DNA from 3 places in the Kurthia sp. FSL E2-0154 genome. Region 2 is predicted to be linked to each of the others. Evidence: riboswitches for the same ligand, from Rfam matches in the RefSeq annotation. Region 2 holds a riboswitch; each other region holds the start of a gene.
What was found. Region 2 has a riboswitch for S-adenosylmethionine ahead of MHB75_RS14410 (MetQ/NlpA family ABC transporter substrate-binding protein). Riboswitches for the same ligand answer to the same signal wherever they lie in the genome.
Positions count from the first base shown of each region.

Region 1: it holds a riboswitch for S-adenosylmethionine, as region 2 does, so the genes downstream of both, metK (methionine adenosyltransferase) here and MHB75_RS14410 (MetQ/NlpA family ABC transporter substrate-binding protein) in region 2, are expected to answer to the same signal.
Region 3: it holds a riboswitch for S-adenosylmethionine, as region 2 does, so the genes downstream of both, metA (homoserine O-acetyltransferase MetA) here and MHB75_RS14410 (MetQ/NlpA family ABC transporter substrate-binding protein) in region 2, are expected to answer to the same signal.

Region 1 covers NZ_JBBOPO010000001.1:1,696,083-1,704,155, forward strand. Annotated here, with positions in the region: gene qoxB (cytochrome aa3 quinol oxidase subunit I) at 1-1,436, opposite strand, end outside; gene qoxA (cytochrome aa3 quinol oxidase subunit II) at 1,513-2,448, opposite strand; gene MHB75_RS08305 (right-handed parallel beta-helix repeat-containing protein) at 3,716-4,972, opposite strand; gene metK (methionine adenosyltransferase) at 5,106-6,302, opposite strand; SAM riboswitch class I at 6,558-6,675, opposite strand; gene pckA (phosphoenolpyruvate carboxykinase (ATP)) at 6,941-8,073, shown strand, end outside.
Region 2 covers NZ_JBBOPO010000001.1:2,877,594-2,885,666, reverse strand. Annotated here, with positions in the region: gene MHB75_RS14425 (hypothetical protein) at 588-905, shown strand; gene MHB75_RS14420 (carbon-nitrogen family hydrolase) at 1,069-1,857, opposite strand; gene MHB75_RS14415 (pyridoxal phosphate-dependent aminotransferase) at 1,971-3,161, shown strand; SAM riboswitch class I at 3,250-3,364, shown strand; gene MHB75_RS14410 (MetQ/NlpA family ABC transporter substrate-binding protein) at 3,446-4,267, shown strand; gene MHB75_RS14405 (methionine ABC transporter ATP-binding protein) at 4,297-5,322, shown strand; gene MHB75_RS14400 (methionine ABC transporter permease) at 5,309-5,977, shown strand; gene MHB75_RS14395 (hypothetical protein) at 5,974-6,189, opposite strand; gene MHB75_RS14390 (glycine C-acetyltransferase) at 6,545-7,744, opposite strand; gene MHB75_RS14385 (YczE/YyaS/YitT family protein) at 7,906-8,073, opposite strand, start outside.
Region 3 covers NZ_JBBOPO010000001.1:893,342-901,414, forward strand. Annotated here, with positions in the region: gene MHB75_RS04260 (amino acid permease) at 1-1,006, shown strand, start outside; gene MHB75_RS04265 (aminotransferase class I/II-fold pyridoxal phosphate-dependent enzyme) at 1,054-2,214, opposite strand; SAM riboswitch class I at 2,378-2,490, shown strand; gene metA (homoserine O-acetyltransferase MetA) at 2,562-3,470, shown strand; gene MHB75_RS04275 (translation factor GTPase family protein) at 3,576-5,501, shown strand; gene MHB75_RS04280 (chromate transporter) at 6,241-6,795, shown strand; gene MHB75_RS04285 (chromate transporter) at 6,792-7,319, shown strand; gene MHB75_RS04290 (GNAT family N-acetyltransferase) at 7,394-7,804, shown strand; gene MHB75_RS04295 (DUF5680 domain-containing protein) at 7,920-8,073, shown strand, end outside.

The DNA of each region.
Region 1 (8,073 bases), 1.2 Mb from region 2:
TACATTCGACGAGCGTAACCATCTAAACCTAAGATGAACATAGGGAAGAATGTTACGTTGAAACCAATTGCGATTAACCAGAAACCAACTTTACCGATTGAATCTTTAAGTTGGAAACCGAAGATTTTAGACCACCAGAAGTGGTAACCAGCTAGTACACCAAATACTGTACCAGGAATTAATACATAGTGGAAGTGAGCAACTAAGAATAATGTATTGTGATATTGATAGTCAGCACTTGCCATTGCTAGCATTACCCCTGTAACCCCACCGATAGTGAAGATTGGAATAAAGCCTAGAGCATATAACATTGGTGTCGTAAATGTAATACGACCATGACGCATTGTTAATAACCAGTTGAAAATCTTAACCCCAGTTGGAACTGCGATTAACATTGTAGTGATTGAGAATACGCCGTTTACTGCTACGTTTTGACCCATTGTGTAGAAATGGTGAGCCCATACTAAGAATGATAGTAACGAGATGATGATCATAGAAGCAACCATCGAACCATAACCGAATAAGTTTTTACGAGCAAATGTAGAGATTACCTCACTGAATACACCGAACGCTGGAAGAATTACGATGTATACCTCTGGATGTCCCCATACCCAGAAGATGTTCGCCCAAAGCATGTCCATACCGCCATCTTCTGTAGCGAAGAATTTAGTACCGAACTGGCGATCCATTGTCATCATTACAAGTGCTACTGTTAACACTGGGAATGCAAATACGATGATAATGTTTGCGATAAATGATGACCAAGTGAACATTGGAACTTTCATCCATGTCATACCTGGAGCACGCATTTTCACGATTGTTGTTACAAAGTTAATCCCTGTCATTAATGTACCTAGACCCGAGATTTGTAGTGACCAAGCATAATAGTTATTGTTTACGCCTGGGTTAAATTCAATACCTGCAAGTGGGAAATATGACGTCCAACCTGCGTTTGGAGATCCACCAATGATGAATGAAACGTTAATTAACACTGCACCCATTGCGAATAACCAGAAAGATAATGCGTTAAGACGTGGGAATGCTACGTCGCGCGCACCAATTTGTAGTGGAATAACTACGTTGAACAAACCAAATAAGAATGGCATTGCTACGAAGATAATCATTAACACACCATGTGTACTGAAAATCTCATTATAGTGTTCAGAGTTTAATAATTTATTGTCCGGAACAGCAGTTTGAGCACGCATTAATAACGCCTCAACCCCACCTTTGAATAACATTAGTAATGCTACGAAAATGTACATTACACCGATTTTTTTATGGTCTACTGTCTTTACGTAGTTAGTATATAACCAACCCCATAACTTGAAATATGTTAGACCTGCAACTACTGCGATTACACCAACTAAAATACCGATCGCCGTACCCATGATCAGTGGTTCTTTAAGCGGTGCAAATACTTCACTCATTGTCATTTTGGTAAACAATTTGGTTAACTCCTTTCATACATCTACTATTTAGTAAATAACATGTTGTATCAATGTAATCGGATTATTCACCGATATCGTCCATTTCTTCCATGTCGTGAGAATCTGAATCTAAATTACCATTTTGAGCTTTTTTAGATTCATTATATTTCTCAGCATCCATCATCTTAGAGTGATCCATAGGTGGTGAAGAGAAACCTAAATGAGTAGAAGAGAAGCTCTTACGTCCAACAACACTTGCTTTAAGTAAGTTACTGAACTCTTTTTCTGTTAATTTTGGTTCATTTGCTTTTACATCTTTAACCCACTGATCGAATTCACCTTGTTTTTGAGCAGTGATTTCGAATTGCATTGCCTCGAATCCTTCACCGTTGAAGTTCGAGTTACGACCCCAATAGTCTCCCTCGTGGTCTGCTGCTAAATGGATTGTTGTTAACATGTCTGTCATCGCATATTTCTGACCAGCTAATTGTGGAACCCAGAAACTTGTGATTGTACCATATGAGTATAAACGGAACTCAATTGGACGATCTGTTGGAATATGTGCATAGTTTACAGTTTCAATTCCTTCTTCAGGATAACTGAAATGCCATTTCCATTGTGATGATGACGCATAAATTACTAGAGGTTTCTTGTCTCCGTAACCTTCTGGTTTACTTTCTACATCCTTTAATGTGATGATTGTTACAACTGATAAGAAAGCAACTGTTAGGATTGGAATAACTGTCCAGAAAATTTCTAGTTTGTGGTTACCTGCTTCGTGTGGTGGCTCATAGTCCGCCGCTTGTTTTCCAGCACGGTATTTAACTAACATATTGATTAATAAAACATAGACAACTGCTAATACACATAACATTGTCCCGATAGAGATCCAGATCGTGTTCGATAATGTTTGTGCGTTAGGTCCTTTTGGATTTAGTACCATTAATGGTTCACATCCAGATAAAAACACTGCTAACAAACCTGCAACGATTGGCATAATTAACACTTTTTTACTCATGTTGTACTCCCTTCTAAAACAACCTTCTTTTAATTTAAGTGCAGAATGTTGAATGGATATTGAAGTGTTTCCCCCTAACCTATTCTATGTAGAATAAGCAAGTTTATGAACTGCTGAGATGATTGAACATTTTTTACTCTTATTCGTCTTAATCATTGAGTCGTTCTAATTTCTTTTATAATTGCTATAGAACGAAAATACGTTAAACTAAAACGATTGTTAAGACGAAGTATAAGACGAGTAAAGCAACCCAAGCTCTCTAACCCTCTTCTTACACTAAGAAGCATTCAACCTTCTTTTCAATTCAAATGAATTATAAACCTAATATCTACCGAAAAGAATAAAAATATCTATAATTTCACATTTTCTTTGAAAGTTTTTGAACGTTCTGTGGACGACTTCTATTTATAGCAACTTTAAAGTATTTCTTAGTTACTTTAGAACTGTATAATTACCTTTTAATAACTTAATTAGTTTTCATAAACCAATATTTCTTTTGCAACTTTTTATAAATTCTAGAATACACTGCAAAAATAGGTCGTTCTTACACGAAAAACTCTTGAAAATGGAAAAAGCCACAAACAAACGACATAAACCTTACAAAAACAAAGTCTATTCGTTTGAATTGTAAATCTTTTCGATTGAAGGAGTTTACTCATATATTATATAGGAAAAACTTCTTACCCATTATAACATTGTTCTTCTTTTCTTCAATACTCAATTCTAAATTCAACGTCTTCTAAAATAGTCTGTAAAATCTGGCTTTTAAATAGAGTTTCTTCTATTTAAATAGTACATATGCTACTATACGTATTTTTCTTATTCACCCCTCTCTTTTTATACGCATATAAAATATCAGACCATACCTCCTTATTTATTTTTTACCATCTCTATTATTTTCCCTTATTCCATAATTTTACTCGTTAAATATAGAGAAATTTTCATATAAATCATTAAAAAGAACCTAGGACAGAACAAAATAATATGTCTCAATACGAATGATCAAATCAATTGAACGCGTAAAAATGACTCCTGAGGGAATAGCGTGAGCTGAAAACCCGACAGGAACGTAGTGACGAGGAGTTTGAAGCCATACCCGAGCGCTACGTAATATCGTGGGGCAAGATTTGCAACAGGACGTTGCGTTCTTTTCTCGCCTACCTCTATTCGTTTTCCGAAGCGGAAATGATCTGAACGAACAAATCCCGTATGATTTTGAAAAATCATACGGGATTTGCTCTGTTGAAAATACTTTTGTCTCAGATTCTTAAATTGTTTTTCTTAATACACTCTCTGGAAAGTCAACTCGCTCCGTTTTACGTGTACCATCTGGTTGGATATTGTTTTTGATATAAATTATCTCACTTAACATATTTTGAAGTGTATTTGTTAATAAATCTTTTTTATTTTGCTCAGTTACTTCACAGTAAATCCACTCATTCGTTCCAGCGCCATTGTTTACATGCGGTGTAAACGACACAGCCGTATTAAAATAATCAAACGTATTATTACGAATTGTTGGATTGATTGTGCCATTTGCGATAATTCCATTTGCATTGAATGTTTCAGCATGCTTTTTACTCATCTTAAATGTATTTTTTTCAATCAATGTATTCGACCAATTCATCGCACGAATTGGATCTTTTCGTAAATTATAAAAAATATTCGAACGAATAACTACTTGATTATGCAATTTTTTATACGAATATTTATGCGTACCAATTGCGCGTGGCATATTTGAAAACTCATTTTTCTCAATTAATACATTTGTATTTGGATACGCATCAAATTTACTCCATTGTTGACTCCAGCCATTCGTTGTACGATCTGGTGTATCTAAATTAATCGCTTCTTTAATAGATGAAGCATTATCCTTAGCATTTTTAAATGATGAATTTTTTATCGTTACATTTTTAGAGGCATCCATTTCAATAAAGTGTGCATTGTACATATTTTTAAACTGAATACCCTCCACTGTTACATTCTGATTATGTCCCATAATAATGGCTATACCACGCTCATGATTTTTCATATCAAATGTAACATTCCCTTTTCCTATAAACTTAATATTTTTTTCACCTTTGTACTTATCATATACGCCTGTTGAGTGTGCTTTAGACGGGCGAATTAATTGAAAAATTGATGTAGATGGTTGAAATACATATGTCCCTGTCTTTGTTCCTTTTATGATTTTTACTCCGTCTTCAAATTGAAGCGTTACATTAGACGGTACATAAAGCGCATTAGAAATCGTGTATGTCCCTTTTTTAAAAATAAGCGTACCACCTTTTTTCTTTTCAAAGAGTTCTAAATAAGAGCGAATAAGATAATAATCTTTCGTATCTTTATTATATGTTGAATAACGAAGAATTATTGGGTCGAAAGGTTTTGAAGATGGTGAAATTGTGTAGGTATTTTTTTGCGCTGCTTGGACTGTAGTCATCGTATACTGATTTTCGTAAATTAAGCTCAAACCTACAATTATAAAGAATAATATTACAACTCGAATCACTTTATTTCTCATTTTTAAGCTCCTTAGATGTATATGGATACATTTTTTCTCACTTACACTATTTTACACTGTTAAAAATTGATGTAAACGATAAAAAAATGGCAGGAGTTTCATGTTTTTGCATGACTCCTACCATTTTACTTTATTATTTTAAAAGTTTTGCTTTTAATGCATCTGCTTTGTCTGTTGCTTCCCATGGAACATTTAAATCTGTACGTCCAAAATGTCCATAAGCTGCTGTTTGTTTATATATAGGACGGCGTAAATCAAGCATTTTAATAATACCTGCTGGACGTAAGTCAAATAATTCACGAACAGCTTCTACAAGTTCTGCTTCTGTTACTTTGCCTGTGCCGAATGTATCGATTGCGATTGATACAGGTTGTGCTACACCGATTGCGTATGCTAGCTGTACTTCTGCTTTATCTGCAAGACCAGCAGCTACGATATTTTTCGCTACATAGCGTGCTGCATAAGCACCTGAACGGTCAACTTTTGTAGCATCTTTACCAGAGAATGCACCACCACCATGACGTGCATAACCACCGTAAGTATCAACAATAATTTTACGACCTGTTAAACCTGCATCACCTTTTGGTCCACCAATTACAAAGCGACCTGTTGGATTAATAAAGTATTTTGTATCTACATCTAATAGTTCAGCCGGTACAACTTCCGCAATCACATGTTTACGAAGATCTTCATTGATTTGTTCTAATGTTACTTCCTCATCATGTTGTGTTGAGATAACGATTGTATCCACACGTACAGGGTGGTTATTTTCATCGTATTCTACCGTTACTTGTGTTTTACCATCTGGACGTAAATACTTTAATAATCCTGATTTACGAACTTCTGTTAAGCGACGTGATAATTTATGCGCTAGACTAATTGGTAGCGGCATTAGTTCAGGTGTTTCATTATTTGCATAACCGAACATTAAACCTTGGTCGCCAGCACCGATTGCTTCGATATCTTCATCTGTCATGCTTCCTTCACGTGCTTCTAAAGCTTGGTCTACACCTTGTGCGATATCAGGTGACTGTTCACCGATTGCCACAAGTACAGCTAGGTTTTCTGCATCAAAACCATATTTACCACGTGTATAACCGATTTCTTGAACTGTTTCACGAACAATTCCTTTAATATCTACATATGTAGATGTTGTAATTTCTCCTGCTACTAACACAAGTCCTGTTGTAACAGTTGTTTCACATGCCACACGAGCATTTGGATCTTTTGCGATGATTGCATCTAAAATCGCATCTGAAATTTGGTCACAAATTTTATCAGGGTGTCCTTCCGTAACACTTTCTGATGTAAATAATCGACGTTGAGCCATAATTGGTTTCCTCCTATACGAGATCGCCTCGAAAAAAGATACGGTACTCTTTATCCATGTGTGTTCCTTCTATATTATTGTAGAAAAAACTCCAAGCCAGCCTATGCTGCTTTTTACACGAGGATTTTTTTATAGAAAGTGCCAGTATATACGTAATAAAAAGATGGTTTTTTCCACCACCATATATTTTGAAATAAAAAAACCCTCTCACTCATACAGTATGAGAGAAAGGGGTTATTTCGTAAGCACCTTTCACTCTTATCGTTCAAGGAATGAATCCTTGCATTCAGATTAGCACCAGCGCATCTCGTGAAATGAAATGCAGGTTGCCGGGTTTCGTAGGGCCTGACCCTCCACCAGCTCGGGATAAGAGTATCCGTTCATAGCCTATGTTAGTAGAATTATACGTCGATGTCAACCTCAATTTGAATATGACTTAAATGTTATACCTATATAGAGCGTTTTAAATAAAGTATATATATAATTTGTCCTAAACATGGTAAAATGTTAAAAAAATAAAAAAACATATCATATTAGTATAGACTAATTCTTTTAATGTGTTATACTAATTCCATAAATGATGACTAACCACATTTGTGGGTACAATAAATACGAAAAAAGGATGGTATATACACATTATGAATTCAGTAGAAATGATGAATGAACTGAACACACTTCTATCAGGTAATAACATTAAAGAACAACTAACTGTTCCAGAACTAGTTGAAAAAGCAACATCTCGCGGTGAAGCGATTTTAACAGTTGATGGTGCATTACGTGCTAACACAGGTAAATACACAGGTCGTTCTCCTAAAGATAAGTTTATGGTTGAAGAAGCGTCTTCAAAAGATCATATTGATTGGGGTTCAGTAAACCGTCCAATCTCATCTGAAGTATTTGATGCCCTTTATACAAAAGTAATTAATTATCTTAAAGAAAAAGAAGAAGTGTTCGTATTCAAAGGTTTTGCTGGTGCTGACGCTGAAACACGTTTAGCAATCCGCGTTGTAAATGAATATGCTTGGCATAATCTGTTTGCACATAATCTATTCATTCGTCCAACAGAAGAAGAAGCTGCAAACCATATTGCTGATTTCACAATCGTATCAGCTCCAACATTCCATGCAGACCCAATTGTAGACGGTACAGAATCAGAAACATTTATTATGGTTTCACTTGAAAAGAAAATCATCTTAATCGGCGGTACAGAATATGCTGGAGAAATGAAAAAATCAATCTTTGGTATTATGAACTACTTATTACCACAACAAGGTATTTTATCAATGCATTGCTCAGCAAACGTTGGTGAAAAAGGTGATACAACTTTATTCTTCGGACTTTCTGGTACAGGTAAAACTACTTTATCTGCAGACGCAAATCGTAAATTAGTTGGTGACGATGAGCATGGTTGGTCAGATAATGGCGTGTTCAACATTGAAGGTGGTTGCTATGCAAAAACAATCAACCTTTCAGCTGAAAAAGAACCTGAAATTTATAACGCAATTCGTTTCGGTACAGTACTTGAAAACGTAGTAGTAGATGAAAAAACACGTATCCCAGATTATGATGATGAAACACCTACTCAAAATACACGTGCTGCTTATCCGATTACGAATATTGATAATATCGTATTACCATCTGTTGCAGGTCACCCAAATACAATCATCTTCTTAACTGCAGATGCATTTGGCGTATTACCTCCAATCTCTAAATTAACAAAAGAACAAGCAATGTATCACTTTATCTCTGGTTTCACTTCAAAAACACCTGG
Region 2 (8,073 bases):
GTCCATTTTCTTGACATAGTATCAGGATGAAGGAACACATTTTCATGTTCATTTAATTCCTAGATATACTGAAGATAATTTTTGGGGAAATCAGAATGTAAAACAACAAAAAATCCCACTTCAAGAACTTCAATCAAAATTAAAATCTATAACGGACTAAGTCGATATATACATACAATTTTAAAATAACGTTCCTAAATGCAAATTTAGGGTTATGGATTTGAACAAAAACTTATATAAAGAGACAATTTATTAATGCTGTGAATTTGCATTTTTTCGTCTTTATACTTCAATTCCAAAACCTTAGTTGAATAAAGATTTTCATCAATCGAGCGCGATTGTGAAAGAAGAACACTTTTCTTTTTTAAAAGTATTCTTTGAGAAAAAAGCTTTAAATAAAGACCCAAATTTTTTAAAACCTCCATTATCTCAATAAAGATTTAATAGAAGCGGTTTCATTTTATTATATACAATAAAACTTAAATCCCTTAAATGTAAGATGCTGTTTTATTTATTATACTTTTTATCTTATATTTTTAACTAAAAATATTCCTTTTATGGTATTTTATAGTTGGAGGTGTCAAAACATGAAAAAAATTTTTTTCACCCTAATTCTTTTATGTGTTAGCTTAACTGCCTATGTGGTCGTAGCCAAAATACCGAAAAAACAATCCTTACAGCACGATATTCTAACTAAGATTCAACTCTCTAAAGTAAAAGCAAATACACTCATTTCACCTGAAGATCAAATTTATCAAATTACTTCAGATGATTCTTCCACGCTACTTTCTTTAGTAAAATCAATGTCTGTAAAAAAATCAAAGACCCTAAAAACTACACAAGTATTTCATTCTCAGGTGTTGGTGACTCTTTTCAACTTTTCATTTATGAAAATAACTACATAACAATCCCAACACAAGATACTGATACAGTTTATGAGATTATCGAGCCAAAACTAGCGAAAAGACTACTCGATGTAACGAACAAAATACAAGAAAATAAGCAAAATTTACTCTCTAAATAGCGTATTCTAAAAAAGCTAGGACGCATCAGCCCTAGCTTCATTTTTTATTTCAATACATCTTGATACAATTCTGGTCTGCGATCATCATAGACTGGAATACGTGTGCGCACTTCATCAACTTTTGAAAAATCAACGTCGACAATCGCTAATTCCTCATCTTCTCCACCAGTCCATAAAATTTCACCCCATGGTTCGATTACCATCGACTGTCCGTTAAAGTTATCTTTATTGCGACTAATGCGATTGACTGCTACCACAAAACATTGATTTTCAATTGCACGTGCTTGTAATAAAGTTTTCCAATGATCAATTCGTGCAGTTGGCCACTGCGCTGAAACGAATAATACTTTTGCGCCGTTTAATGCGTGTAGACGTAACCATTCTGGGAAACGAATATCGTAGCAAATCACGCCTGCTGCATCTAAATCACCCAGTTTGAAATTATTTTGTGTGTTACCAGAAGATAAATGCAAGTGTTCATCCATCAAGCGGAATAAGTGTGCTTTATCGTATTCGCCTACTAGCTCACCCTCATTATTGTAGACGAGCATCGTATTATAGAATTTGTCGCCCTTTTTCGTTGCGACTGAACCACCAACAATATGAACATGCAATTCTTTTGCTAATTGTGATAAAAAGGCTTTTGTTCTTTCTCCGTCAATATCCGCAAGACCTTCAAGTTTTTCAAGTGCATAACTCGTATTCCACATCTCTGGTAGAATGACAATTTCTGCCCCTTTATTTGCAGCTTCTCGAATGAATTCTTCCACACGAGAAAAATTTTTTTCAACATCGCCAAAAGCAACTTGTAGCTGAATACAACCTAATTTCATCTCTCCACCACCTAGACTTTTTTTCTGAAAAGTATTATGATTCACGATAAAACTTCTACTATTCAGAATATTTCTTTCTCTATCATAACAAAAAAGCCAAAGGAGGCAACCAAATGCCTTATTCTGATTTACTCAAACAATTACCTGAACAATTTTTCGCTAAACTCGCAAAACGTGTAGCCGAAAAAGTTGCAGAAGGTCACGATATTATTAATTTAGGTCAGGGAAATCCAGACCGCCCGACACCTCCTCATATCGTCAAGGCGATGCAAGAGGCAACAGCCGATGTCGCGAATCATAAATATTCACCGTTTCGTGGAATTGATGAATTAAAAGAGGCGATTGTGACATTTTATAAACGTGAATATGATGTAACACTCGATGCTGAAACAGAAGTCGCTGTGCTATTCGGTGCGAAAGCTGGTCTAGTAGAACTGCCGCTGACACTCTTAAATGCTGGCGATACCATGTTACTTCCTGACCCTGGCTATCCCGACTATTTATCAGGTGTCGCACTTAGTCATGTAAACTTTGAAACGATGCCACTTCTTGCTGAAAATCAGTTTTTACCTGATTACGCGGAAATTGCACCTGATATTTTAGAACGTGCAAAATTAATGTATTTGAATTACCCGAATAATCCTACAGGTGCTACAGCGACACCTGCATTTTTTGAAGAAACGGTACAGCTTGCAAAACAGCATGACTTCGTTGTTATGCATGACTTCGCTTATGGAGCACTTGGTTTTGATGGTGTAAAACCGCCTAGTTTTTTACAAACAGAGGGTGCAAAAGAGATCGGTGTTGAATTTTATACCTTATCGAAAACGTATAATATGGCAGGATGGCGTGTTGGCTTTGCTGTCGGCAATAATGAAGTGATTGCAGGACTTAATTTGCTACAAGATCACCTTTATTGCAGCATTTTCCCAGCGATTCAAGTTGCCGCAGCACATGCATTAACAGGTCCACAAGATTGTGTAGAAGAACAATTGGCTATATATGAAGCTCGTCGTGAAGCACTTATTCAAGCATGTTCAAAAGTTGGATGGTCTGTCACAGCACCTGCCGGTAGTTTTTTTGCTTGGTTAAAAGTGCCTGAAGGTTATACGAGTGAAGCTTTTGCAAATCTTCTTTTAGAACAAGCTTCTGTTGCAGTTGCAGCAGGTAACGGATTCGGTCTACATGGCGAGGGTTACGTTCGCGTTGGTTTACTCGTATCGCCTGAACGATTAGTTGAAGCTGTAGAACGTATTGCACATCTACCTGAAATTTCGACTGTTTTTCGCTCGAAAGTGCATTAATTTTGTTTTCTCAAGAAAATAATGTTTGACTTTACTGAAAATTATCTATAGATTGAATATATCAAATAGTTATATAAAAATATAAAATCTCTTATCAAGAGTAGCTGAGGGACTGGCCCTATGAAGCTCGGCAACCTTCCAATACATCGGTATTGTGAAAGGTGCTAATTCCAGCAAGATGACAAAATCTTGATAGATAAGAGAGGTAAAACCAACACTTTCACCTCTCTTTTTGTTAAGAGAGGTTTTTTTATATACTACATACAAAAAGGAGCGTTTTATTTATGAAAAAAGCAACAGGAATCGTATTATCACTTGTATTATCAGCATCAGTATTAGCAGCATGTGGGAAGAAAACAGAAGATAGCCAAGCAGCAGCCGAAGATAACAAATTAGTATTAGGCGTAACAGGCGGACCACACGAAGAAATCGCAAAAAAAGCAGCGGAAGTAGCGAAAAAAGATGGTTTAGATGTTGAGATTAAAGCATTCTCTGATTATGTATTACCGAATACTTCTCTTGTAGAAGGTGACTTGGATGCAAACAGTTTCCAAACACTAACTTTCTTAGCGAACTTCAATAAAGAGAAAAATGAAAACCTTGTATCAGTTGGTACAACGATTTTAACGCCAATGGGTCTATATTCGAAAAAAGTGAAGAAATTAGAAGATTTAAAAGCAGGTTCAACAATCGCAATTCCAAATGATGCAGCAAATGGTGATCGTGCCCTACAAGTACTAGCAAGCAAAAAAGTTATTTCTCTAAAAGATACTGGCGATAAATTGGCAACACCAAAAGATATTGCAGAAAACAAAAACAAATTTAAATTTGTAGAACTAGAAGCTTCACAATTACCACGTCAATTAGATGAAGTAGATGCAGCAATGATTAATACGAACTTCGTTTTAGAAGCAGGCATTGATCCAAAAACAGCGCTACTACGTGAAAATACAGATTCACCACATATCAACGCAATTGTTGTAGAAGAATCACATAAAAATGACGCAGATGTGAAAAAATTCGTTAAAGCTTATCACTCAGAGACAGTGAAAAAATTCATTGAAGATGAATTTGACGGTGCAGTAATCCCTGTATTCGATAAGTAAACGGTTAGATTGAAAAGGAGGAGTCATCTATGATTGAGCTGAAAAATATTGAGAAAAATTTCGTTTCAAATAAAAAAGTCGTAACTGCTGTAAGAGATGTCAATCTTACAGTACCTGCTGGAGAAATTCATGGTGTTATTGGCTATAGTGGTGCTGGTAAAAGTACATTAATTCGTTGTGTGAATCTACTTGAACAACCATCAAAAGGACAAGTTCTAATCGATGGGAAAGATTTAACGAAGTTATCGGCATCTGGTTTGCGTAAAGTACGCAGTAAAGTCGGTATGATTTTCCAACACTTTAACTTATTAAAAACAGTCACAGTGTATGAAAATATCGCGATTCCATTAAAGCTAGCGGGTGTACCGAAAAAAGAATTAGGTGCACGTGTACAAAAATACCTACAAATTGTTGGTTTAGAAGACCGCGCAACGAACTATCCTGCTCAACTTTCTGGCGGGCAGAAACAACGTGTCGCGATTGCACGCGCCCTATCACTTGAACCGACTATTTTATTAAGCGATGAAGCGACTTCAGCACTCGACCCAGAAACGACGGATTCAATTTTAGATTTACTCCTAAAAATCAATCGTGAGCTTGGCATTACAATTTTATTAATTACACATGAAATGAATGTTATTCAAAAAATTTGCGACCATGTCTATGTGATGGAGAACGGTTCAGTTGTGGAACAAGGCTCGACAATTGAATTGTTCACAAATCCACAACATGCGACAACACGTAAATTTTTAAATACGATTTCACAACGTCAATTAAGTGATTCACTTATTGATTCCCTTCATGTAACAGGTGATGTAACACGTCTTACATTCGTTGGTGCAAGCACAGGGCAACCTGCACTTGCTGAGATTAGTAAACGTTTTGCCGTCACACCAAACATTTTAGCTGCAAATATTATCGAACTTAAAAATGGCATTGTCGGTAACATTACAGTGCATTTAGAAGGCGATGATGCAGCACGAGAACAGGCGTTACAATACCTTGAGCAATCAGGAATTCAAGTGGAACAGTTAGGAGGTCTTGTCTATGCGTGAATTTATTGATCAATGGGGCGATATTTTATGGGAAGGCGCGATTCAAACCTTCCAAATGACAAGTATCTCACTCATTATTGCTATCTTAATTGGTATCCCACTCGGTGTAGCAGTTGTGTTAACGCGTCCTGGACAACTTCTGGCAAATCGTTTTTTCTATCAAGTTTTAAATATTATCATTAATATTGTACGTTCAATTCCATTTATCATTTTATTATTCTTCATCATTCCATTTACAAAATTCATTGTTGGTACAACGATTGGCGTAGAAGGAATTATCGTACCACTTGTTCTTTATACAGCTCCTTACATCGCACGTCTAATGGAAACAGCTTTATTAGAAGTGGATCATGGTGTCATTGAAGCTTATAAGGCTATGGGTATGAAACGTGGACAAATTATTTGGCACGTATTACTACGTGAAGCACGTCCATCGATTATTTTAGGTTTAACACTTGCGACAGTGAGCTTAATTGGCGCAACAGCTATGGCTGGCCTTGTTGGTGGCGGCGGTTTAGGCGACATCGCTTATCGCTATGGTTTCCAACAATATGAAACACCATTAATGTATGTTGTCGTTATCTTGTTAATCTTACTCGTTCAAGTATTACAAACTATCGGGAATAAATGGTCAGCTCATTTAAAAAGAGATTAGCGCTTCATTTTTACAAAGGGTTCAAAGTCGAAATCAATTGATTTCGGCTTTTTATATGGTTTGAGACGAAGATAGAAAGTGAGATTTGGGTCATTCGGGTGTCGATTTGGGTCATTCGCTGAAGGTGTTGGGTCACTCGCTGCTCGATTTGGGCCATTCAACCGTCCAAACAGGACATTCGAAGGCGAAAATGGATCACTCGCACAAAACACCTAAATTGCTCCCTCTCTGCACTTTCTTCAAGGCTTTTGAGTAATTCAAGAGGACTTCATTTGACTAGGTTTATGTGAATTCGAACATTCGAACGTCATTTTGGGTCATTCGCTGAAGGTGTTGGGTCACTCGCTGCTCGATTCAGGTCATTCACTACGCCAAACGGGACATTCGAGGACGAAAATGGGTCACTCACTACGCCAACCAGGACATTCGAGGGCGAAAATGGGTCACTCGCCAGCAAAAATGGGGCATTCATCCGTCCAAACAGGACATTCGAGGGTGAAAATGGGGCACTCGCCCACTCAAACAAAAAAGGCTTCGAAAAATCCGAAGCCTTCATGAATCAATTTATTATTTAATAATGCCTAGCTCTTTTCCTACTTTTTCGTAGATTGCGAGTGCATCATCTAACATTTCTTTAGTATGTGCGGCAGTTGGCATATTACGTACGCGACCTGTACCTTTAGGAACGGTTGGGAAGACGATTGATTTTGCATAGACGCCTTCTTCAATTAAGCGTTTTGAGAATTGTTGTGTTAATGTTTCATCCCCAATAATACATGGTGTAATTGGTGTTTCGGAATGACCGATGTTGAAGCCTAACTTTTGTAATCCTGCTTTTAAGTAGTCCCCGTTTTCCCATAGGCGATCATGTAATTCTGTTGAATCCATAATCATTTGTACTGCTTCCGTAATTGCTGCTACATCTGCTGGTGGTAGCGCTGTTGAGAATAGGAATGGACGTGAGCGCACTTTTAACCAGTCAATTACATTTTGTTTACCAGCTACATAACCACCGACAACACCGATTGCTTTTGATAATGTACCGATTTGGAAGTCGATTTCATTTTGAAGACCAAAATGTTTTACAGTTCCCTTTCCTTTACCTGTAACGCCAGAACCATGCGCATCATCTACATACGTAATTAAATCAAATTCTTTTGCGATTTCCACAATTTCAGGTAGCTTCGCAATATCACCATCCATTGAAAATACGCCGTCTGTAATAACCATAATTTTATTATATAAGCCTGATTCTTTTGCGGCTTTTGCTTTTTCACGTAAATCATTCATATCTGAATGGTTGTAAGCGATGATTTTTGCTTTCGATAAACGACAACCGTCGATAATTGATGCATGATTCAATTGGTCTGAAAGAATCGCATCATTTTTATCCATAACAGCTGAAATTGCCGCCATATTACAGTTAAAGCCAGATTGATATGAAATAGCAGCTTCCGTCCCTTTGAACTCAGCTAATTTCTCTTCTAACTTCACGTGCAAATCCAGTGTACCGTTAATTGTACGCACAGCCCCTGCGCCAACACCGTATTTGTCGATTGCTTTTTTGGCTACTTCTTTTAATGTATCGTTCGTTGCTAAACCTAAATAGTTATTTGATGATAAATTAATCAGTTGTTGTCCTCTGATTGTAATGATTGGACCATTTGGACCTTCTACTGAGTCGATTTCATTATATAAACCTTGTGTACGAAGTTGTTGTAAATTCTCATCTACAAATGCATTTAAAACTTTAGACAATTGAATCATCCCCTCTATTGATGTTACTGTCATTGTACCATAAGTCGTTTCATATTGTGCATTGGAAAAGAACGCAAACCGTTGATTTAAAAGCATTTAGAAGTATTCCAAACATACTGTACAACTCAAAAACACATTTGTTTGTATGCAATAAAAAAACAGAATGTGATTTACACATTCTGCTTCACTTCTTCTTCTACAACGACTACCACTTTTTCTTTTGTAAGATATTGATACAAGCGCTCTGTATATTTGAAAGAAATTTGAATAACAGGACCGAGTACAAATACCATGATGACTGTTCCAAGACCAATTGGACCGCCAATTAAATAACCTGT
Region 3 (8,073 bases), 2.0 Mb from region 2:
TTTAACATTAACTGTTACCAATTTAGTATCGGTTAAGGCTTTTGGTGAATTCGAGTACTGGTTCTCATTAATTAAAGTAGTTAGTATTATTGCATTTTTAGCAATCGGTGCATTTATTATTTTTGGCATCGTACCAGGCTTTTCATCAGTTGGCTTTACGAACTTAGTAGGGCAGGGTGGGTTCTTACCGAATGGTTTTGGCGCAGTCATGATGGGTGTTGTCATTGTCATCTTCTCATTCATGGGTACTGAAATTGTGGCGATTGCAGCAGGAGAATCTGCTGAACCGGTGAATGCCGTACAAAAAGCGACGAATTCAATCATCTGGCGTGTACTGATCTTCTTCGTCGGTTCGATTACCGTCGTTGTGACATTGCTTCCATGGGATTCATCGAGTATTTTAACAAGTCCTTACGTTGCAGTACTCGACTATGTCGGTATTCCAGCAGCAGCGCAAATTATGAACTTTGTCGTTTTAACCGCTGTATTATCTTGTCTGAATTCAGCACTGTATGCAACATCTCGTATGTCTTTTGCTTTAGCAGAAGAAGGACAAGCACCGAAAATTTTCTTGAAGTTGAATAAGCGCGGCGCACCTGTTTATGCCATTTTAGCGAGTACATTCTTCTCGTATATTGCCGTAATTATGAATTATGTATCACCAGAAGCGGTCTTCATGTTCTTAGTCAATTCATGTTCAGCGATTACATTAATTATGTATTTCATCATTGCAGCTTCTCAGCTTGTTATGCGTCGTCGTGCGATTAAAGAGGGAACAGAACATGAACTCGTACTACGTATGTGGTTATTCCCGTATTTAACAATTGGCACGATGATTATGGTAGGAGGACTTGCAATTGCGATGTTCTTCATTCCAAGTATGCGCTCTCAAATTCTCTTTACAGCAGTCATTGTAGCGGCAGTCATGCTTATGTATTACTTTACACAACGTAAAAAAGCACCTGTTGACCTGTTACAACCAGAACCTGAAACACCGCTTGAATAATAAAAAGTCTGAATCCTTATTGATGATGGGATTCAGACTTTTTCTGTTTATAAAGTTGCGAGTCTTGTAACAGCTTCTTGTAATAGTTTTTCATCTTGAACGAGTGCGATACGTACATGGTTTCTGCCCGATGCACCGAAGATTGAACCGGGTACAAGTACAACGCCTGTTTGTTCAATAACGTGATAGACAAATTCTTTGTCATCCATCTGTTGTTGCGGATACTTCGCATAAACGAACATACCACCAGCTGATGGTGCGAGTTCCCAGCCGATTGCTTCAAGACCTTCTGATAGTACACGATGTCTTGTCGAAAAAATGGTACGCAATTCATCTGTAATTGATTCCGCATTGTCGAGTGCAACACATGCCGCATCTTGAATTGGACGGAATGTACCATAATCAAGGTGTGATTTGAGTTCGCCCAATGTTTCAATGATGGAAGCGTTTCCAACGATATACGCAATACGAGCGCCTGCAAGACTAAAGCTCTTAGAAAGTGAATTAATCTCGACACCCACTTCTTTTGCACCTAGTACTTCCAAAAAACTAAGCGGCTTTGTACCTTCAAAATAGAATTCTGAGTAGGCGGCATCGTGAATGACGATTAAGTTATGTTTTTTCGCAAAAGCAATCGCTTTTTCAAAGAATGCGACAGAAGGCATTGCTGGAACAGGATTCCCTGGGAGATTTAAGATGAGCATTTTCGCACGTGCACAAATATCTTCTGGAATGGCATCAAAATCAGGTAAAAACTGATGTTCAGCTGTTAATGGCATCGCATACGCTTCACATTTTGCGAGATGAATGCCTGCTGCATACGCTACATAGGCAGGGTCCGTTGTTAAGACGATATCTCCTGGATTACAAAATGCGAGCGGTAAATGCACAAGTCCTTCCTGAGAGCCCATCGTTTGAATGATCTCTGTTTGTGGATCTAATTCCACGCCACTACGACGTTGATAATAGTTGGCAACTGCTTCATGGAATCGCTCCGTTCCACCGAGCGTATAGCCATAACTATCAGCCTTTTCAGCTTGTTTTGCTAATTCTTCTCGCACAATTTGAGCAGGTGGTAAGTCAGGACTTCCCAAACTTAAATCAATAATTTTTGTGCCTGTTGCCGCTTTCTTTTTTGCAGCAGCTTTTAAACTACCGAAAATGGCTTTCGGAAATTGATTCATTAATGTTGAACGATGCATCGTCATCATGTTGTGTCACTCCTTTAATTCGCTTATTTCTTCTTTATTTTACCATATTGTATTTGGCTAAAAATACTATTTACGTTTTTTAACGAGAGATTTTATTGAATTATCAGAAATGTTTGCTATTAAAGGATAGTTCTGCTATGATAGTTAATAATTCAATATTGTCTTATCAAGAGAAGCCGAGGGAATGGCCCGATGACGCTTCAGCAACCTCTGTTTAAAACAGAAAGGTGCTAATTCCTACAGAAGCTCCATTATGCTTCTGATAGATAAGAGTCGGATACATATGTGTAGCCTCATTCTTATCAAAGAGTGAGGTTTTTTATATTTAAAGGGGGAGTTTGATCATGCCAATCAATATACCAAGTGGGCTACCAGCAACTGAAATTTTAAAAGAGGAAAAGATTTTCATTATGGACGAAGTGCGTTCGACAAGTCAGAATATTCGTCCGTTAAATATTTTAATTTTTAACTTAATGCCTGAAAAAGAAAAGACCGAGTTACAACTACTGCGTCTTTTAGGAAATACACCACTTCAAGTAAATGTTACGTTTTTAAATACGGCGACACATGAATCAAAAAATGTTAGTAAAAATCATTTAGAGTCATTTTATACGACGTTTGAACATGTAAAACACCGTAAATTTGACGGTATGATTATTACAGGAGCGCCAATTGAATTATTTGAATTCCATGAAGTTGATTTTTGGGATGAGATGGTCGAGATTATGGAATGGACGAAAACAAATGTCACGTCTGTTTTGAATATCTGTTGGGGCGCACAAGCGGCACTCTACTATCATTATGGTATTGGAAAATATACATTACCGTCAAAATGTTCGGGTGTGTTCGATCACATCGTGCATGATAGTACCGTTAAGTTAATTCGCGGATTTAATGATGTATATACAGCACCACATTCACGTAATACCTCTGTTTCAAGAGAGGCTATTTTAAACCATCCTGATTTAGAACTCGTGTCTGAATCAGACGAAGCAGGGGCATTTATTATCGTATCGCGTGATGAAAAACAAATTATGATTACAGGTCATTTAGAATATGATGCAGATACATTAAAGCAAGAATATGACCGTGATGTTGCAAAGGGCATCGAACCGCAAGTACCAAAACACTATTTCCCGAACGACGACCCAACGAAAAAACCGTTGAATCGTTGGCGTTCACACACGCATCTATTATTCTCCAATTGGTTGAATTACTATGTGTACCAAGAAACACCGTATGAATGGGAATAAACAGCAAACCATCTTTTTTCGTGTATATTCGAAAGAAGATGGTTTTATTATTGGACATGATATAATTCATAGTAGAGACGCTTTGATAAGAAATGAGGAAAGATAATGAAGAAAACAATTGGCATTTTAGCGCATGTAGATGCAGGGAAGACCACCTTTTCAGAGCAATTACTTTTTCATACGAAAAGTATTCGCACCATTGGGCGTGTCGATCATCAAAATGCACATTTAGATTTGCATGAGATTGAACAACAGCGTGGCATTACCGTTTTTGCGGAACAGGCCACTTTTACATATCGAGAAAATGATTATACGGTGATTGATACACCAGGACATGTCGACTTCGCGGCAGAGATGGAGCGTTCGATTATGGCACTGGATGGGGCAATTCTTCTATTAAATGGAACAGACGGTGTACAGGGACATACAGAAACAGTTTATCGTTTACTAAGAAAATATCGTATTCCTACACTGTTTTTCGTTAATAAAATGGATTTAATTAGTGCCAATGCAGCAACAGTGACAGAAGAAATTCAACAAGAATTAATGGAATATGCACTACCATTTCATGACTGGGCAACAGGAATAGAAGAATTTGCAGGACGAGATGAGCAATATTTAGAAGACTATTTAGAAGGAAGTTTATCCGAAAGCGAATGGCAAAAAAGGCTTTCGAAAGCTTTCATGGTACAAGAGTTTTCACCGATTTTATATGGCTCAGCATTAAAAGATGAAGGCATCGATTTTGCATTAGAAGTGCTAGATACATTGCTCCAGCCACAGCATAAATCGGGAGAGTTACAAGGAATGATTTATAAAATTCGTCATATTGAACAAAATCAACGTATGGCCTTTATAAAAATTCATCAAGGTTCGTTGAAAGTAAGAGACGATGTACGCTGTGGTGGGAATTGGTTTAAAGTCACACAAATTCGTAAATATCACGGTAAAAAATTTGAGGAATTACAACGAGCGGAAGCAGGTGATACGGTAGCGGTAATTGGTTTGAAAGAAGCAACAGTTGGTATGGGAGTAGGTGAATTTACGCCTTCTTATGAAATAGATTTGCGTCCAACCATGCGCACACAAATTGTTTATGAAGGCGCCTTACATCCGAAAGAGTTACTAGCATATTGTCGTCTGTTAGAAGCAGAAGATCCAGCACTTAGTGTGACGTGGCAAGAAGAAATACAGAAAATAACACTTCATATTATGGGGGAGATTCAATTAGAAGTGCTACAGCAAATTTTTGAAGAACGTTTTAGCGAGCAAATTGCATTTACAGAACCGACAATTATCTATAAAGAGACGATTCAACAGACGGTACGAGGATACGGCCATTTTGAACCGTTAAAACATTATGCAGAGGTGCATTTACAAATCGAACCAAATGAACGTGGAGCTGGAATTGAAGTAATGAGCAAGTGCCACCCGAATGATTTAGCAATCGGACTGCAAAATATGATTCAACAATCATTGATTGAAAAAAAACATCGTGGTATTTTAACAGGTTCTGAAATCACTGATTTACGTGTAACGATTTTAACAGGACGTTCGCATCCGAAGCATACAGAAGGTGGTGATTTTAGAGAAGCGACATTACGTGCCTTGCGTCAAGGATTAGAACAAGCTGAAAATCAATTACTTGAACCGTATTATTCATTTTCATTGAAGGTGCATCATGAACTATTTGGACGCATTGTCACAGATGTAACGAATCGTCATGCACAACTAGATGAACCACAATTTATGGGTGAACAGGTATATATGACAGGTCGTGCACCAGTTGCAACGATGCGTAACTATCCAATTCAGTTTGCTGCTTCAACGAATGGTCGAGGTAATCTGCAACTCCGTGTCGATGGCTATGATGTGTGTCATAATGTAGAAGAAGTGATAGATCAAATTACCTATCAAAAAGACGCTGACCCTGAGTACAGTTCAAATTCAGTATTTTGTGCAAAGGGAAAAGGCTATTCCGTTCATTGGACAGAAGCCAAAGAAGCGATGCACTGTCCAATTAATGACTAAAAGAAGAGTATATTTGGAAAATTAAGCTAAATTCCGAATATACTCTTTTCTTGTTGTTTAAGCTTAATCATGTATATTTTAAGAAATCACTAGATAAATGTTTTATATCTCAAAAAAATAAATTTTACCTTCAATCAAAATGCAGATGGAAAGCCGATTAAATATACAGTAAAAGAAGTTACAGAACTGAAAGATTATGAAGTATCCGTCGACGTAGAGAATAAAGGGAATATTGTCATCAACAATCTGTTATTGAACGTATTGAAATCCCCGCTCATATCAGTAATTTACAACAGATTATAGAGCGAGAAATTGTCCCAAAAGAAAGAATGCTTAAAATGTATAAAACAGAAACAGTAGAAGAAATAAAGACGATTGTTATAACCTATTCGACGAAAATAGATGCAATGAAAGATATTCTTTACTTTCCAAATGGACACGAATGAACAGAATCATATCACCTAGAACGTCGTGTAATTTACCATGTCTGTTTAGCAGAATTCAGTCGTTTAATTCAAATAGATGCGTGGATATCCATTTAACTATAAATAAAATGTAGAGAAATCTATGAATAAATGATTAAATTCGTATAAAAATCAAGTTGTTTTTTTAAAACATTCAGTAAGAAGAACTTCATTTTTATTATAAACAACTAAAAGGAATTTTCTTTATTTTCAAAAAGAAGTATGTGTATTTCAAAAAAAAGGTATAATGAAAAGAAGTATATGGAGGTGTTTTTTTGCGACAACAAAAAGCCATTTTCATTTCTTTTTTTCGTTCAGGTATACTAGGTTTTGGTGGAGGCCCTTCGGTTATACCTTTAATTGAAAGAGAAGTAGTGAAAAATTTTAAATTGATGGATTCAGATGAGTTTGCGAACACGTTAGCGATTGCGAATACGTTACCAGGTCCGATTGCAACAAAAATGGCAGGGTATGTCGGTTACCGTGTAGCAGGTATTACAGGCATGCTCAATGCACTTGTAGCAGCGGTTATACCGACTGTAGTAGCTGTTATTCTGTTATTAAGTAGTTTACAAAAGTTTCAAGAAGTACCATTTGTTCAAGGTATGACAAAAGGTGTTATACTTGTCGTATCTGCGATGATGTTTAGCTTGATGGTTGATTTTTTGAAAAAATCTTACTATAAGCTAGGAATTCTAACGGGTTTAGTTTTATTAGCGATTAGTATCATTTTAATGGTTATTCTCAATCTACATCCAGGGATTGTTATTGTATCATTCCTTGTATTAGCGTTTGTTCTTCCAGTTCGTAAGGGAGGCAAAAGTACATGATTTATTGGCAATTATTCGTTGTATTCCTCTATACGAATTTGATTGGTTATGGAGGAGGTCCTGCAACGATTCCATTAATGGAAGAAGAAGTGGTGCAGCAACATCATTGGATGACGACAGAGGAGTTTAGTAATACAGTTGGTCTGGCGAATGCTCTACCAGGACCGATTGCAACAAAGATGGCAGGGTACATTGGATATGAGCAGGCAGGTATTATTGGAGCCATTATTTGCCTTTTTGCAACAATTATGCCATCATTAATTTTAATGATAGCTCTTTTAGGGCTACTAAATAAATTTAAAAAGTCACAACGTGTACAGCGACTTTCCACATATGTCTTACCAGCAATCGCTATTTTGATGGGGCAACTCGCATATAGTTTCTTAAAAACATCGATGGATTCCTCGGGTATTTGGTTATCCATCATATTAGTCGCAATTTGTTATATTTTGATTGATATCGTAAAAATAAATGTTATTTTTTTAATCGTTTTGAGTCTTATATTAGGTGGTTTTTTCTTATAAAAGGAGGTATAAGACAGTGGATAAATTACGTAAGCATTCTTCACACTAAATTACATTTAGGAGGAGAATAAAATATGAAAGTAACTTTTTCAAAACAAAAACAATTTTCAAAAGAACAATTAGCAGCACTATATAACGATGTCGGTTGGTTTGCTTATACGCAAGATTTACCACAACTACAACAAGCCATTGAACAATCCCTTTATGTTGTAGGCGCTTATAAAGGGGAAGAATTGGTTGGTTTAGTTCGTGTTGTCGGTGATGGTTTAACAATCATCTATGTCCAAGATATTTTGGTAAAGGAAGCTGAACAAAATCAAGGAATTGCCTCGCACTTATTAGAGGATGTATTACACACATTTGCTTCTGTACGACAAAAAGTATTGTTAACGGAAGAAGCACCAGACGTTCGTCACTTCTATGAAAAGCACGGTTTTACATCTTGTGATCAAGGCGAAACAGTCGCTTTTGCAAAATTCACATAAACGAAAAAACACTTTGGAATCATTTCCAAGGTGTTTTTTTAGTTCAAATAGAAGGAATTCGATTATGAAACAGTGAAAAGGGAATAAGAAGAAAAAGTGTAAAGTAGGTGAAGAGATGGGAGATTTAAAAGCATTTATTTGGAAAGTGAAAAAATCGATTTATGCAGAGAATGCAGATCACTATGTACAAGGTGGATTACGCCATACAACATTCAAAGATGGTTTCTATCACTTTGAAAATCAAGAAATTGGCCATCGCTACTATTCTG